Regions from separate parts of the Calidifontibacter indicus genome, predicted to be linked through region 2. Evidence: riboswitches for the same ligand, from Rfam matches in the RefSeq annotation. Region 2 holds a riboswitch; the other holds the start of a gene.

Region 1 (5,834 bases), 300 kb from region 2:
TGCCCGCGGCGAGCTGCCCTTCCATGATGTTCTGCGCGGCGGTGCGGTGACCGAACAGGTTGAACTGTTGGAACACCATTCCGATCCGGGCGCGTTGCCGGGCGATCTCCCGCGGCGAACGTTCTCGCAGCCGGTCGCCGTCGACGCGATAACCGATGACCTCACCGCCGACCTCGACGTAGCCCGCATCGGGACGCTCGAGGTGGTTGATGCACCGCAGCAGCGTCGACTTGCCCGACCCGGACGGGCCGATGATCGCGGTGACGCTGCCGGCCGGAAGGTCGAGGTCGATGCCGCGCAGCACCTCCCGTCCGCCGTACGTCTTGTGCAGGTTGCGGATTCGCACGCCGGCGCTCATGCCGCACCGCCCTTCGCCGAGGTGTGGACGCGGTGTGGGAACAACCGCAGGTTCGCGCGCCACAGGGACACCAACCCGCTGCCGCCCCCGGAGCGTCGGCCGCGGGTGAAGTGGCGCTCGAGCAGGAACTGGCCGACGGACAGCACGGAGGTGAGCACGAGGTACCACAGGGTCGCCACGAGCAGCAGCGGGATGACCTGGAAGTTGTCGTTGTAGATCAGCTCGGCGGCGCCGAGCAGGTCTTGGACGGCGATGACACTGACCAGCGAGGTGGCCTTCAGCATGCCGATCAGCAAGTTGCCCGACGCGGGGATGATCGCCGGCATCGCCTGCGGCAGCACGACCCGCCGGAAGGTGCGCCAACGGGAGAGTCCGAGTGACTGGGCAGCCTCGGTCTGTCCCTTGTCGACAGACAACAGACCGCCGCGCACGATCTCGGCGGCGAAGGCGCCGACGTCGATGGTGAGGGCCACGTATGCCGCGACGATCGCCGAGAACAGGTGTGCGGTCTGCACCGAGGCGAATTCCGGTCCGAACGGGATGCCGATCGACAGCCGCGGATAAAGCGAGGCGATCTCGAACCAGAACAACAGTTGCACCAGGGGCGGCACCGAGCGCACCAGCCAGACGAATCCGAAGCTCGCCGAGCTCAACACCGGGTTGTCGGACAACCGCAGGATGGCGACGGCGATGCCGAGCACGTATCCGCTGACCATCACCGCGGCGGTGAGCCAGATGGTGAGCACGAGCCCGTCGAGGATGGCCTTGCTGAAGAGGTGTTCGCCGACGATGTGCCATTGGAAGCGTGGGTTGGTGAACAGGGTGTTCACCAGCATCGCCAACAGCACCGCGGCGACACCGGCCGACGCCCAGCGCAGCGGACGGCGGCGCCCGAGCAGCGGGGCGCCGGCGAGATCGGCGGTCAGATCGGCGACGAGACCAGCGGCAAGTTCGCTTGCGGGAGCGGGGGATTGATCACCCTTGCTGACGTCGGGAGCGGGGCGGATCGCCGGCCCGCTCCGTGTCGCCGACCCTTGGTCGACGGTGAGTTGGGACATGGGTATTCCTCACGTTGATCGGGCGGGCGTCGTCAGCCCACGGCCGGCGCCTGCCGGGTGGGGTCTGTCGAGCCGTCGCGCTTATGGATCGCGCGGTTTCGCGACCCATCGGGTGGTCACCTGGAGCACCCCACCGCGGGAGGAGGGTTGCTGGGCAGCAAGCCAGGGCTTGTCACTGCCGCTCATCACCTGAGAGCTGGAACATAACCAGATGTTCTGGATTCCACAAGTTAACAGCATGCTCTATCTAAATGGTGGGATTTATTTCGCGTCGGCACCGTTTATCGTGGGCACCTCGGGCAACCATGCAGTGGGGGCGACACCGGGCGAGTGGCGGGACAACAGGAGGACATCCGTGCAGATCACGGCGCGCAGCGACTATGCGGTGCGGGCGGCGCTCGAGCTGGCGATCGCCTACCCGGAGCGGTTGACGATCGACCGCATCGTCAGCGAGCAGGATCTGCCCCGAAAGTTCGTCGAGGCCATCCTGAGTCAACTGCGACGCAGCGGCATCGTGGTGACCCAGCGTGGGTGTGCCGGCGGTTACGGGCTCGCACGATCGCCGAAGGAGATCACGATCGGCGACATCATCCGCAGTGTCGACGGCCCCCTCGCCGAGATCCACGGGGTGCGGCCGCACGAACTGAGTTACGAGGGCGTCGCCGAGCATGTTCCGGCGCTCTGGGTGGCGCTGCGGTCGAGCATGCGCGCAGTGCTCGACGTGGTCACTCTGCAGCAGTTGCTCGGCGGGAAGTTCCCTGCGTCGGTGCGGCGTCTCGGCGACGCCGATGACGCCTGGTTGCCTCGCTGACCCACCACTTCAATCCCTACTTTTGAGATAGGCATTAGACAAGACGGCGGTTCGTCGTCTAGCTTCGGCATCGGTCACGAGTGACAGCGTCAAGCCCTGGCTGGCTGTCCGGCAACCCTCCCTCGCGGCGGGGTGCTCCAGGTGATGACCCGGCGACGCCACCCGGCGTCGCAAGCGCGAATACCCTTTGCCGGCAAGGCTTTACGCCCTGAAGGCATCTCTTTCGCGACCTCGCATCTGACGAAAAGGTGATGCCGATGTCGGCCGAACAGTCAATTCATCTCGCCGTGGCGCTCGATGGCGCCGGATGGCACCCGGGCGCCTGGCGCTCCACACCCACACTCGCCGGTGGGCTCTTCGACCCTGGTTACTGGACCGACCTCGCCCAGGAGGCCGAGCGCGGGATGCTCGATCTGGTGACCTTCGAGGATCGCTTCGCACCCACCGACCCGGCGGACGGCGACCGCGACGATGTCGTCGTCGGCGCCCTCGATGCTGCGCTGGTCGCGTCCCGGGTTGCCACCCGCACCGAGCGCATCGGCCTGGTGCCGACGGTGCTCGCTCAGCACACCGAACCGTTCCACGTCTCGACCTCGATCGCCACGCTCGACTTCGTGAGCAACGGCCGGGCCGGCGTGCGACTGCGCGGCAGCTGGGACCCGCGGGAGTACGAGAACGTCGGCCGGCGTCCGGCACCGTCCGCCGAGCGACCCACGGGCGAACAGGTGCGCAGCCTGTTCGGTGAGGTCGCCGACCACATCGAGGTCTCGCGCCGGCTCTGGGACAGCTGGGAGGACGACGCCGAGATCCGGGATGTGGAGACCGGGCGCTTCATCGATCGGGATCGACTGCACTACATCGATTTCGAAGGTCCGGAGTACTCCGTGCGCGGCCCCTCGATCACTCCGCGGCCACCGCAGGGTCAACCGCCCGTGGTGGTGCTCGCGCACCAGGACGACGGCTACCGGCTGGCCGCACGCAGCGCCGACGTCGCTCTGGTGACACCGTCGGACGCGGCCGACGCCCGGCGCATCGCCGGGGTGGTGCGCGGGGAGGCAACGGCGGCCGGGCGCGCCGAACGCGAGGTGCGCGTGCTCGCCGACCTGGTCGTGGTGCTCGATGCGTCGACCTCGGCCGCCGAGGATCGCCTCGGCCGTCTCAACCGACTCGCGGGACGCGAATTCACCAGTGACGCAACTGTTTTCGTCGGCACTGCGGACAACCTCGCGGAGTTGATCCTCGACTGGACCGAGCACGGTGTCGATGGCTTCCGGCTGCGCCCGGCGGTGCACGGACACGACCTGCAGCAGGTCACCCGCACGCTCGTGCCCGCACTGCAGGACGCCGGCGCCTTTCGTCGTGACTACCGATCGACCACCCTGCGCGGCCACCTCGGACTCGACCGGCCGACCAGCCGCTACGCCGCGGCCTGAAAGGACAGGCAATGACCAAGCAACGCAAGCAGATCCGGCTCGGTGCGCACTTCCCGGGTGTCAACAACACCACCGTGTGGAGCGATCCGGAGGCGGGTAGTCAGATCTCGTTCGAGTCGTTCCGGAGGTTCGCACAGACCGCCGAACGCGGCAGGTTCGACTTCCTGTTTCTCGCCGAGGGGCTGCGTCTGCGCGAGCACCAGGGCAGGATTCACGACCTCGACGTCGTCGGCCGGCCCGACACCTTCACGGTGCTGGCGGCGCTCGCCGGGGTGACCGAACACATCGGACTCGCCGGCACGATCAACTCCACCTTCAACGAGCCCTACGACCTCGCCCGCAAGTTCGCCACCCTCGACCACCTGTCGGCCGGCAGGGCGGCATGGAATGTCGTCACGTCGTCGGATGCGTTCACCGGGGAGAACTTCCGGCGCGGGGGATACCTCGATCCGTCCGATCGCTACACCCGCGCGGCGGCGACCGTGGGCGCCGCGCGGCGGTTGTGGGACTCCTGGCTCGACGGTGACCTCATCGCCGACGCGCAGGAGGGAAGGTTCGTCGCCGACCCGCATGCGGGGGCGTATGCCTACCACGACAGGTTCTTCGACATCCGCGGGCGCTTCAACGTGCCGCGGTCGCCGCAGGGGCGACCGGTGATTCTGCAAGCAGGGGACTCGCCGGAGGGCCGTGACTTCGCGGCCGCCAACGCCGACGCCATCTTCACGAGGCACTCGACGCTCGAGGCGGGGCAGGAGTTCTACCGCGACGTGAAGCGGCGCCTGGGCCAATTCGGCCGGACCCCGGAGGAATTGCTGATCCTGCCCGGTGTCACCTTCGTCGTCGGTGACACCGACGAGGAAGCGCAGGAACAGGCACGCGTGATCCGGCGGCAGCAGGTCAGCGGTCGCACCGCGATCAACTTCCTGGAGCAGGTATGGAACCGCGACCTGTCCGCGTACGACCCCGACGGCCCGTTGCCCGACGTCGACCCGGTCGTCGGAACCGAACTGCTCACGCAGGGGCGGGCCAGCGTGCGCCGGGACGACGCGCTGCAGGTCGCGCGCCGCTGGCGCGAGCGGGCCGAGGCCGACAACCTGTCGATCAGGGAACTCGTCATCGAGACCACCGGACGACAGAGCTTCATCGGTTCGCCCCTGACCGTCGCATCGCAGCTCAACTACTTCGTGCAGAACGACGCCTGCGACGGTTTCATCCTGGTGCCGCACCTGACGCCGGGCGGTCTCGACCCGTTCGTCGACAAGGTGGTGCCGCTGCTGCAGGAGATCGGGGTGCTGCGCACCGAATACTCCGGCGGCACGCTGCGCGAAAACCTCGGCCTGCCGCCGCAGGCAGCAGCGGCCGAGGCGCGGGAGGAGGCGTCATGAGCGTCCCGCTCTCGGTGCTCGATCTGGTGCCGATCTCGTCGGGGGCGACGGCCGCCCAGGCAGTGCGCCACAGCGTCGATCTCGCCCGACGAGCAGAGGAATTCGGTTACGCCCGTTACTGGTTCGCCGAGCACCACCTGAACCCCGGCGTTGCCGGTGTGTCGCCCGCGGTGACCATCGCGTTGGCCGCCGCGGCGACGACGTCGATCAGGCTCGGCGCGGCGGCGGTGCAGATGGGTCACCGCACAGCGCTGTCGACCTTGGAGGAGTTCGGCCTGCTCGACGCCGCCTTCCCCGGACGGATCGATCTCGGGCTCGGCCGCTCCGGTGGGGCACCGCCCGCCGATGCGCCGCCGGCCCGGACCGCCAACGAGGTCTTGGCGAACGGCTTGGTGCTTCCGCCGCCGTTCTCCTTCGCTGCTCTCGCCGGGTCGCCGCGGTTCGCGGCGCAACGTGAGCTGCTGACCCAGCCCGACGCACGTCCCCAGGGATACCGGGAACAGATCGGTGTGCTGCTCGCGCTCCACGCCGGCACCTACCGGCACCCGAACGGCGAGTCGGTGCACGCCGGTGCGGGGGAGGGCGCCGACCTGGAGTTCTGGATCCACGGCAGCAGCGCCGGCGAAAGTGCCCGTCTGGCAGGCGAACTCGGTGTCCGGTTCGGATCCAACTACCACGTCGCGCCGTCCGCGGTGCTCGAAGCGGTCGCCGCCTACCGTGCCGCGTTCCGGCCGAGCGCCCGGCTCAGCCGTCCGCACGTGATCGTCTCGGCCGACGTGGTCGTCGCAG
Region 2 (5,834 bases):
TGCCTGGCGCGCCCCGAGGTAGTCGCGCGAGTCGCGGTCGCGCAGCCCGATGTGCGACAACAGACCGGTCAACAGCGCCCGGTGCACGGTGTCGTCGGCGGCCGGGTTGTCGCTCGGCGTCAGCTTCAGCTGCTTGCAGATCTGGCGCAGCTGTCCGTGGAGGTCCTGCCACTCCCGCACCCGCAGGTAGTGCAGGTATTCGCTCTTGCACATGCGCCGAAAAGCGCTGCCGGACAACGCTTTCTGCTGGTCACGTAGGTAGTTCCACAGGTTGAGCACGGTGAGGAAGTCGCTGCTGTCGTGCTTGAACCGCGCGTGCTGCTGGTCGGCCTGCGCCTTGGCGTCGGCCGGTCGCTCACGGGGGTCCTGGATCGACAGCGCCGCGACGATCGGGAGCACCTCACGCAGCGACCCGTTGCGCGCGGCCTCGACGATCATCCGGGCGAGGCGCGGGTCGACCGGCAGGGTGGCGATCGCGCGCCCGTCGGCGGTGAGCCGGCGACGGGCGCCGTCCGTCTCGACGGCGTTGAGCTCCTCCAGCAGCCGCAGGCCGTCGGCCACCTGCCGACTGTCCGGCGGCTCAACGAACGGGAACCGGGCGATGTCGCCGAGCCCGAGCGAGATCATCGCGAGGATGACCGATGCCAGGTTGGTGCGCAGGATCTCCGGGTCGGTGAACTCCGGACGCTGCTCGAAGTCGTCCTCGGAGTAGAGCCGGATGGCGATGCCGTCGGCGAGGCGCCCGCATCGCCCCGAACGCTGTCGCGCGCTGGCCTGCGAGATCGGTTCGATCGGCAGTCGCTGCACCTTGGTGCGCTGGCTGTACCGGGAGATGCGGGCGGTGCCGGTGTCGATGACGTAGCGGATGCCCGGCACGGTGAGCGAGGTCTCGGCGACGTTCGTGGAGACGACGATGCGGCGTCCGTCGTGGCGGGAGAACACCCGATGCTGTTCCGCGGCCGACAACCGGCCGAACAGCGGCACCACCTGGGTGTTCGGCAGCTTCATGCCTTCGAGCGCGTCGACGGCGTCGCGGATCTCCCGCTCCCCCGAGCAGAACACCAGGATGTCCTTCGGCCCGGTGTCCGAGTCGGGCTCGCTCCACAGTTCTTCGACGGCATCGACGATGCCGGCGACCTGGTCGACGTCGACGAGGGTCGGCGCGGCATCGGCGCCCTTGCCGGGCACCTCGCGCACCAGCGGCCGGTAGCGCACCTCCACCGGGTAGGTGCGCCCGGAGACCTCGATGATCGGCACCGGGTTGCCCTGTGTCGCAAAGTGTTCCGCGAAGCGTCCGGGGTCGATGGTGGCCGAGGTGATGATCACCTTGAGGTCGGGGCGCTTCGGCAGCAGCTGCTTGAGGTAGCCGAGGATGAAGTCGATGTTGAGCGACCGCTCGTGGGCCTCGTCGATGATCAGGGTGTCGTACTGACTGAGCATCCGGTCGCGCTGCAGCCCCGACAGCAGGATGCCGTCGGTCATCACCTTCACGAGGGTGTCGGCGCTGGAGGTGTCGGTGAACCGCACCTGGTAGCCGACGGCCTCGCCGAGCGGGGTGTCGAGTTCTTCGGCGATCCGCTCGGCGACCGAGCGGGCGGCGAGTCGGCGCGGCTGGGTGTGGCCGATGACCCCGTTCACCCCGCGGCCGAGTTCGAGGCAGATCTTCGGCAGCTGCGTGGTCTTGCCCGAGCCGGTCTCGCCGGCGATGACGACCACCTGGTGGTCGCGGATCGCCTCGGCGATCTCGTCCTTCGCGGCGACCACCGGCAGGTCGGGATAGGTCACCGTCGGCACGATCGAACGGCGGTGTTCGATCTGCTGCGGGGTGAGACCCGCCGGACGGCGCTGCGCGGACGCCGGGCGGCGCGACCTTCCTCGACGGTGGGATCGACCGGGTTGGCCGGGTTGACCGGGTTGAGTTGATCGGCGGTCTGCGGGCGTGGCGTTCTGGTCGGTCGTCATACGAATCGCCCCAGTCTCTCACCCCGCGCCTCAGAAGGCGTACGCCAGCAGTTCTGCGAACAACTCGTCGCCGTCACGCTCCAGCCCCTTCGAACTGAACCAGGTGCACACGTTGACGCAGTCGCGGTGCAGGAAGTCGGTGCCGTTGGGGTTGGCGATGAGGTCGAGCACTTGGGGCAGATCGATGAGCACGATGCCGTCGCGTCCGGCAAGGATGTTGTAGGCCGACAGGTCACCGTGCACGATTCCCTTGCCGCACAGCACGATCAGCGCCGATCTCAGCTGGTCGTACCACTGCGTGAGTTGATCACGCGACGGACGCGTGGCCGCGAGTCGGGGCGCCGGCGAGCCGTCGGCGTCGACGACGAGCTCCATCAGGATCTCGCGGTCGTCGATCTGCACCGGGTAGGGCACGGGCACGCCGCTGGTCCAGAGGTCGACGAGTGCCGACCATTCGGCCTGGGCCCAGACCCCGGTGGCGACCTGACGGCCGAACCGGGTCTTCGTCGCGACCGCGCGGGCCTCGCGGGAGTCCTTGATCCGGCGGCCTTCGGTGTAGCCGGCGTGGCGACGGAACGAGCGGTGCTCGGCGTCGCGGTAGCGCTTGGCGGCCATCACCGCCCGTTTGACCGGTGCGCCGCCGGCTGTCGGCAGGGCGGCGCGCTCGATGACGAAGACGTCGGCTTCCTTGCCGGTCTTCAGCACACCGAGTTCGGTGTCGATGGATTCGTCCTGGGTCACGACCCAGTCGGGGCGCGGCTGCGGGCCGCGTTGCAGGCGCTCGATGCTGCTCCAGGTCGACCAGCGCTGACCTTCGTCCAGGTCGTTCGGGGTCAGGAAGTCCGGCAGTTCGAGTGCGTGGACGGTCGGGGTGAGGTTGAGCGGGTCGTTCGACACGACGGGTTCTCCGTTCGAGGAAGGGTGGTGAAGCGCTGGGCGCGGCAGGCGCGCAGGACGGCGACAGTCATCGGTCTCCTCCTTCGAACGGGCACGCCCCTTCGTCGCGGAGCGTGCGGTGTGGCTCCAGGGTGCCCACCGGCCGGCGGGTGCCGCAACCGAATTTCCGGCACCCATCGGCGTGTCCGAATGGGGAGACGACACTTCAGGGTTCGGACAGTCGTCGGCCTACAATCGCGATAGGTCATGAGTGTCAGCGCGAAGCCCCGGCTCGCTGGCCGGCAACCCTCCGCCGCGGTGGGGTGCCCCGGGTGAAGACCTGGCCGAGGTGCAGATCATCTCGGCAAGCGCGGACGCGAAGAGGTCGCGCCGCCGCAGGCGGTCATCCGCCTGCACCCTTGCACCAGGAGGAGACGCCCGTGAGCGACGAGCAGACCACCCAGTCACAGCAGAGCACCGATCAGACCGCCGAGCAGACCCCGCAGGACCCGCGTGCCGGCTGGTCGTTCGAGACCCGGCAGATCCACGCCGGCCAGGTGGTCGACGAGACCACCGGCGCCCGCGCGCTGCCGATCTACCAGACCACCTCGTACGTCTTCAAGGACACCGAGCACGCGAAGAACCTCTTCGCGCTGAGCGAGTTCGGCAACATCTACACGCGTTTGATGAACCCGACGACCGACGCCGTCGAGCAGCGCATCGCCAGCCTCGAAGGCGGTGTGGGCGCCCTGCTGGTGGCGTCCGGTCAGGCCGCCGAGACCCTCGCGATCCTCAACATCGCCGAGGCCGGGTCGCACATCGTGGCCAGCCCGGCGCTCTACGGCGGCACGTTCAACCTGCTGAAGTTCACGCTGCCGAAGTACGGCATCGACGTGACCTTCGTCGACGATGCGAAGGACCCCGAGCAGTGGCGTGCCGCGGTGCGCCCGAACACCAAGCTGTTCTTCGCCGAGACCGTGTCGAACCCGAAGGCGGAGATCCTCGACATCGAGGCGATCGCGAAGGTGGCCCACGAGGCCGGCGTGCCGCTGGTCGTCGACAACACGATCGCCACGCCGTACGTGCTGCGCCCGATCGAGCACGGCGCCGACATCGTCGTGCACTCCGCCACCAAGTACCTCGGCGGTCACGGCACCTCGATCGCCGGCGTCATCGTCGACTCCGGCAACTTCGACTTCGGCAAGGACCCGGAGCGCTTCCCCAACTACAACACCCCGGAGGAGAGCTACCACGGTCTCGTCTACGCCCGCGACCTCGGTGTCGGCAGCCCGCTCGGCGCCAACCTCGCGTTCATCCTCAAGGCCCGCGTGCAGTTGCTGCGCGACCTCGGTGCGTCGGTTTCGCCGTTCAACGCGTTCCTCATCGCCCAGGGCATCGAGACCCTGAGCCTGCGGATCGAACGCCACCTGGAGAACACCCGCAAGGTCGCCGACTACCTCCTCGGGCACGACCAGGTGGAGCGCGTGGTGTGGGCGTCGCTGCCGGACAACGAGTACTACGACCTGGCGCAGAAGTACACGCCGCAGGGGTCGGGCGCGGTCGTCTCGTTCGAGATCAAGGGCGGCGTGGAGGCGGGCAAGAAGTTCGTCGAGGCGCTGCAGTTGCACTCGCACGTCGCGAACATCGGTGACGTGCGCTCGCTGGTGATCCACCCGGCCTCGACCACGCACAGCCAGGGCAGCGACGAGGACCGTCTCGCCGCCGGCGTCACGCCCGGCCTGGTGCGACTGGCCGTCGGCATCGAGCACATCGACGACATCCTCGCCGACCTCGACCTGGGCTTCATCGCGGCGAAGTAATCTCGCGGCTCCGGGGCCTCCGCCCGGCCCCCACCCCTCGCAAACAAACTTCCGACCCCTAGAGCAGCTGACTCAGGCTGTAGATGAGCAGGCCGACGAGGCCGCCGACGATCGTGCCGTTGATGCGAATGAACTGAAGGTCGCGTCCGACGTGCAACTCGATCCGCTGGGCGGCCTCGTTGCCGTCCCACCGGTCGATGGTCTGCGAGATGACCGTCGACAGTTCCCGGCCGTAGGTGCGCACGACGTAGCCGACGGTCTCCCCCAGGCGGCGGTCGAGCGAGGCGCGCAGTTCGTCGTCGCTCTCGACGCGGGCGCCGAGGTCGCGCAGCGCCACCACCAAGCGGGCGCGCAGTTCACCGTCCGGATCGTCGAGGGCGTCGATGACGGCCCGTCGCACCGAACCCCACAGCGACACCAACGAGTTGCCGACGGACGGGTGGGTGAGGAAGCGCTCCTTGAGCGCCTCGGCCTTGGCGATCGTGTCATCGTCGTGCTGCAGGTCGTCGGCCAGCGTGGCGAGCAGGTTGTCGAGCGCGACGCGGGCCGAGTGGTGCGGGTTGTCGCGCACATCGGCGAGCCACTTCACGATCTCGACGTGCACCCGCGCGGTCACGGTGTCGTCGAGCCACTTCGGCGACCACCACGGCGCCCGCTGCCCGAGCAGCGCCGTGATCGTCGCCTCGTTGGCCAGCGCCCAGTCGTGCAGTTCGCGCACCCCGATGTCGACCAGTCCGCGATGGGAACCGTCCTCGACGATGCCTTCGAGCAGGTGACCGGCGAGCGGGCCCACCGGTTCGCGGCCGAGACGGGGCAACAGGATGCTGTCGAGCAGGTGCCGCACCTCGTCGTCCTTGATCGACGCGACGGCCTTGGCCAGGGCCGGGGACGCCTCGGCGACCACCCGCTCGGCGTTGCCCGGCTGCTGCAACCACACCCCGAGCCGCCGGGGCACCTGTGCGCTGTCGAGCCGGGTGCGCACGTTCTCCTCGGTGAGGAAGTTCTCGGTGACGAAGTCCTCCAGGCTGGTCGCGATGGAGTCCTTGCGCTTGGGGATGATCGCGGTGTGCGGGATCGGGAGCCCGAGCGGGTGCCGGAACAACGCGGTCACGGCGAACCAGTCGGCGACGGCACCGACCATCGCGGCCTCGGAGGCCGCGTTCACATAGCCCCACA

Evidence for each region. Region 2 has a riboswitch for S-adenosylmethionine ahead of DFJ65_RS12845 (bifunctional o-acetylhomoserine/o-acetylserine sulfhydrylase). Riboswitches for the same ligand answer to the same signal wherever they lie in the genome.
Region 1: another riboswitch for S-adenosylmethionine. It lies ahead of DFJ65_RS14190 (LLM class flavin-dependent oxidoreductase); the one in region 2 lies ahead of DFJ65_RS12845 (bifunctional o-acetylhomoserine/o-acetylserine sulfhydrylase).

Annotation. Positions count from the first base shown of each region.
Region 1 is NZ_QTUA01000001.1:2,990,513-2,996,346, reverse strand. Features, by position in the region: gene DFJ65_RS14205 (amino acid ABC transporter ATP-binding protein) at 1-358, opposite strand, end outside; gene DFJ65_RS14200 (amino acid ABC transporter permease) at 355-1,416, opposite strand; SAM riboswitch class IV at 1,489-1,606, opposite strand; gene DFJ65_RS14195 (RrF2 family transcriptional regulator) at 1,628-2,227, shown strand; SAM riboswitch class IV at 2,300-2,410, shown strand; gene DFJ65_RS14190 (LLM class flavin-dependent oxidoreductase) at 2,485-3,660, shown strand; gene DFJ65_RS14185 (NtaA/DmoA family FMN-dependent monooxygenase) at 3,672-5,045, shown strand; gene DFJ65_RS14180 (LLM class flavin-dependent oxidoreductase) at 5,042-5,834, shown strand, end outside.
Region 2 is NZ_QTUA01000001.1:2,693,943-2,699,776, forward strand. Features, by position in the region: gene hrpA (ATP-dependent RNA helicase HrpA) at 1-1,962, opposite strand, end outside; gene DFJ65_RS12840 (serine protein kinase RIO) at 1,993-2,859, opposite strand; SAM riboswitch class IV at 3,102-3,215, shown strand; gene DFJ65_RS12845 (bifunctional o-acetylhomoserine/o-acetylserine sulfhydrylase) at 3,279-4,658, shown strand; gene DFJ65_RS12850 (DUF445 domain-containing protein) at 4,717-5,834, opposite strand, start outside.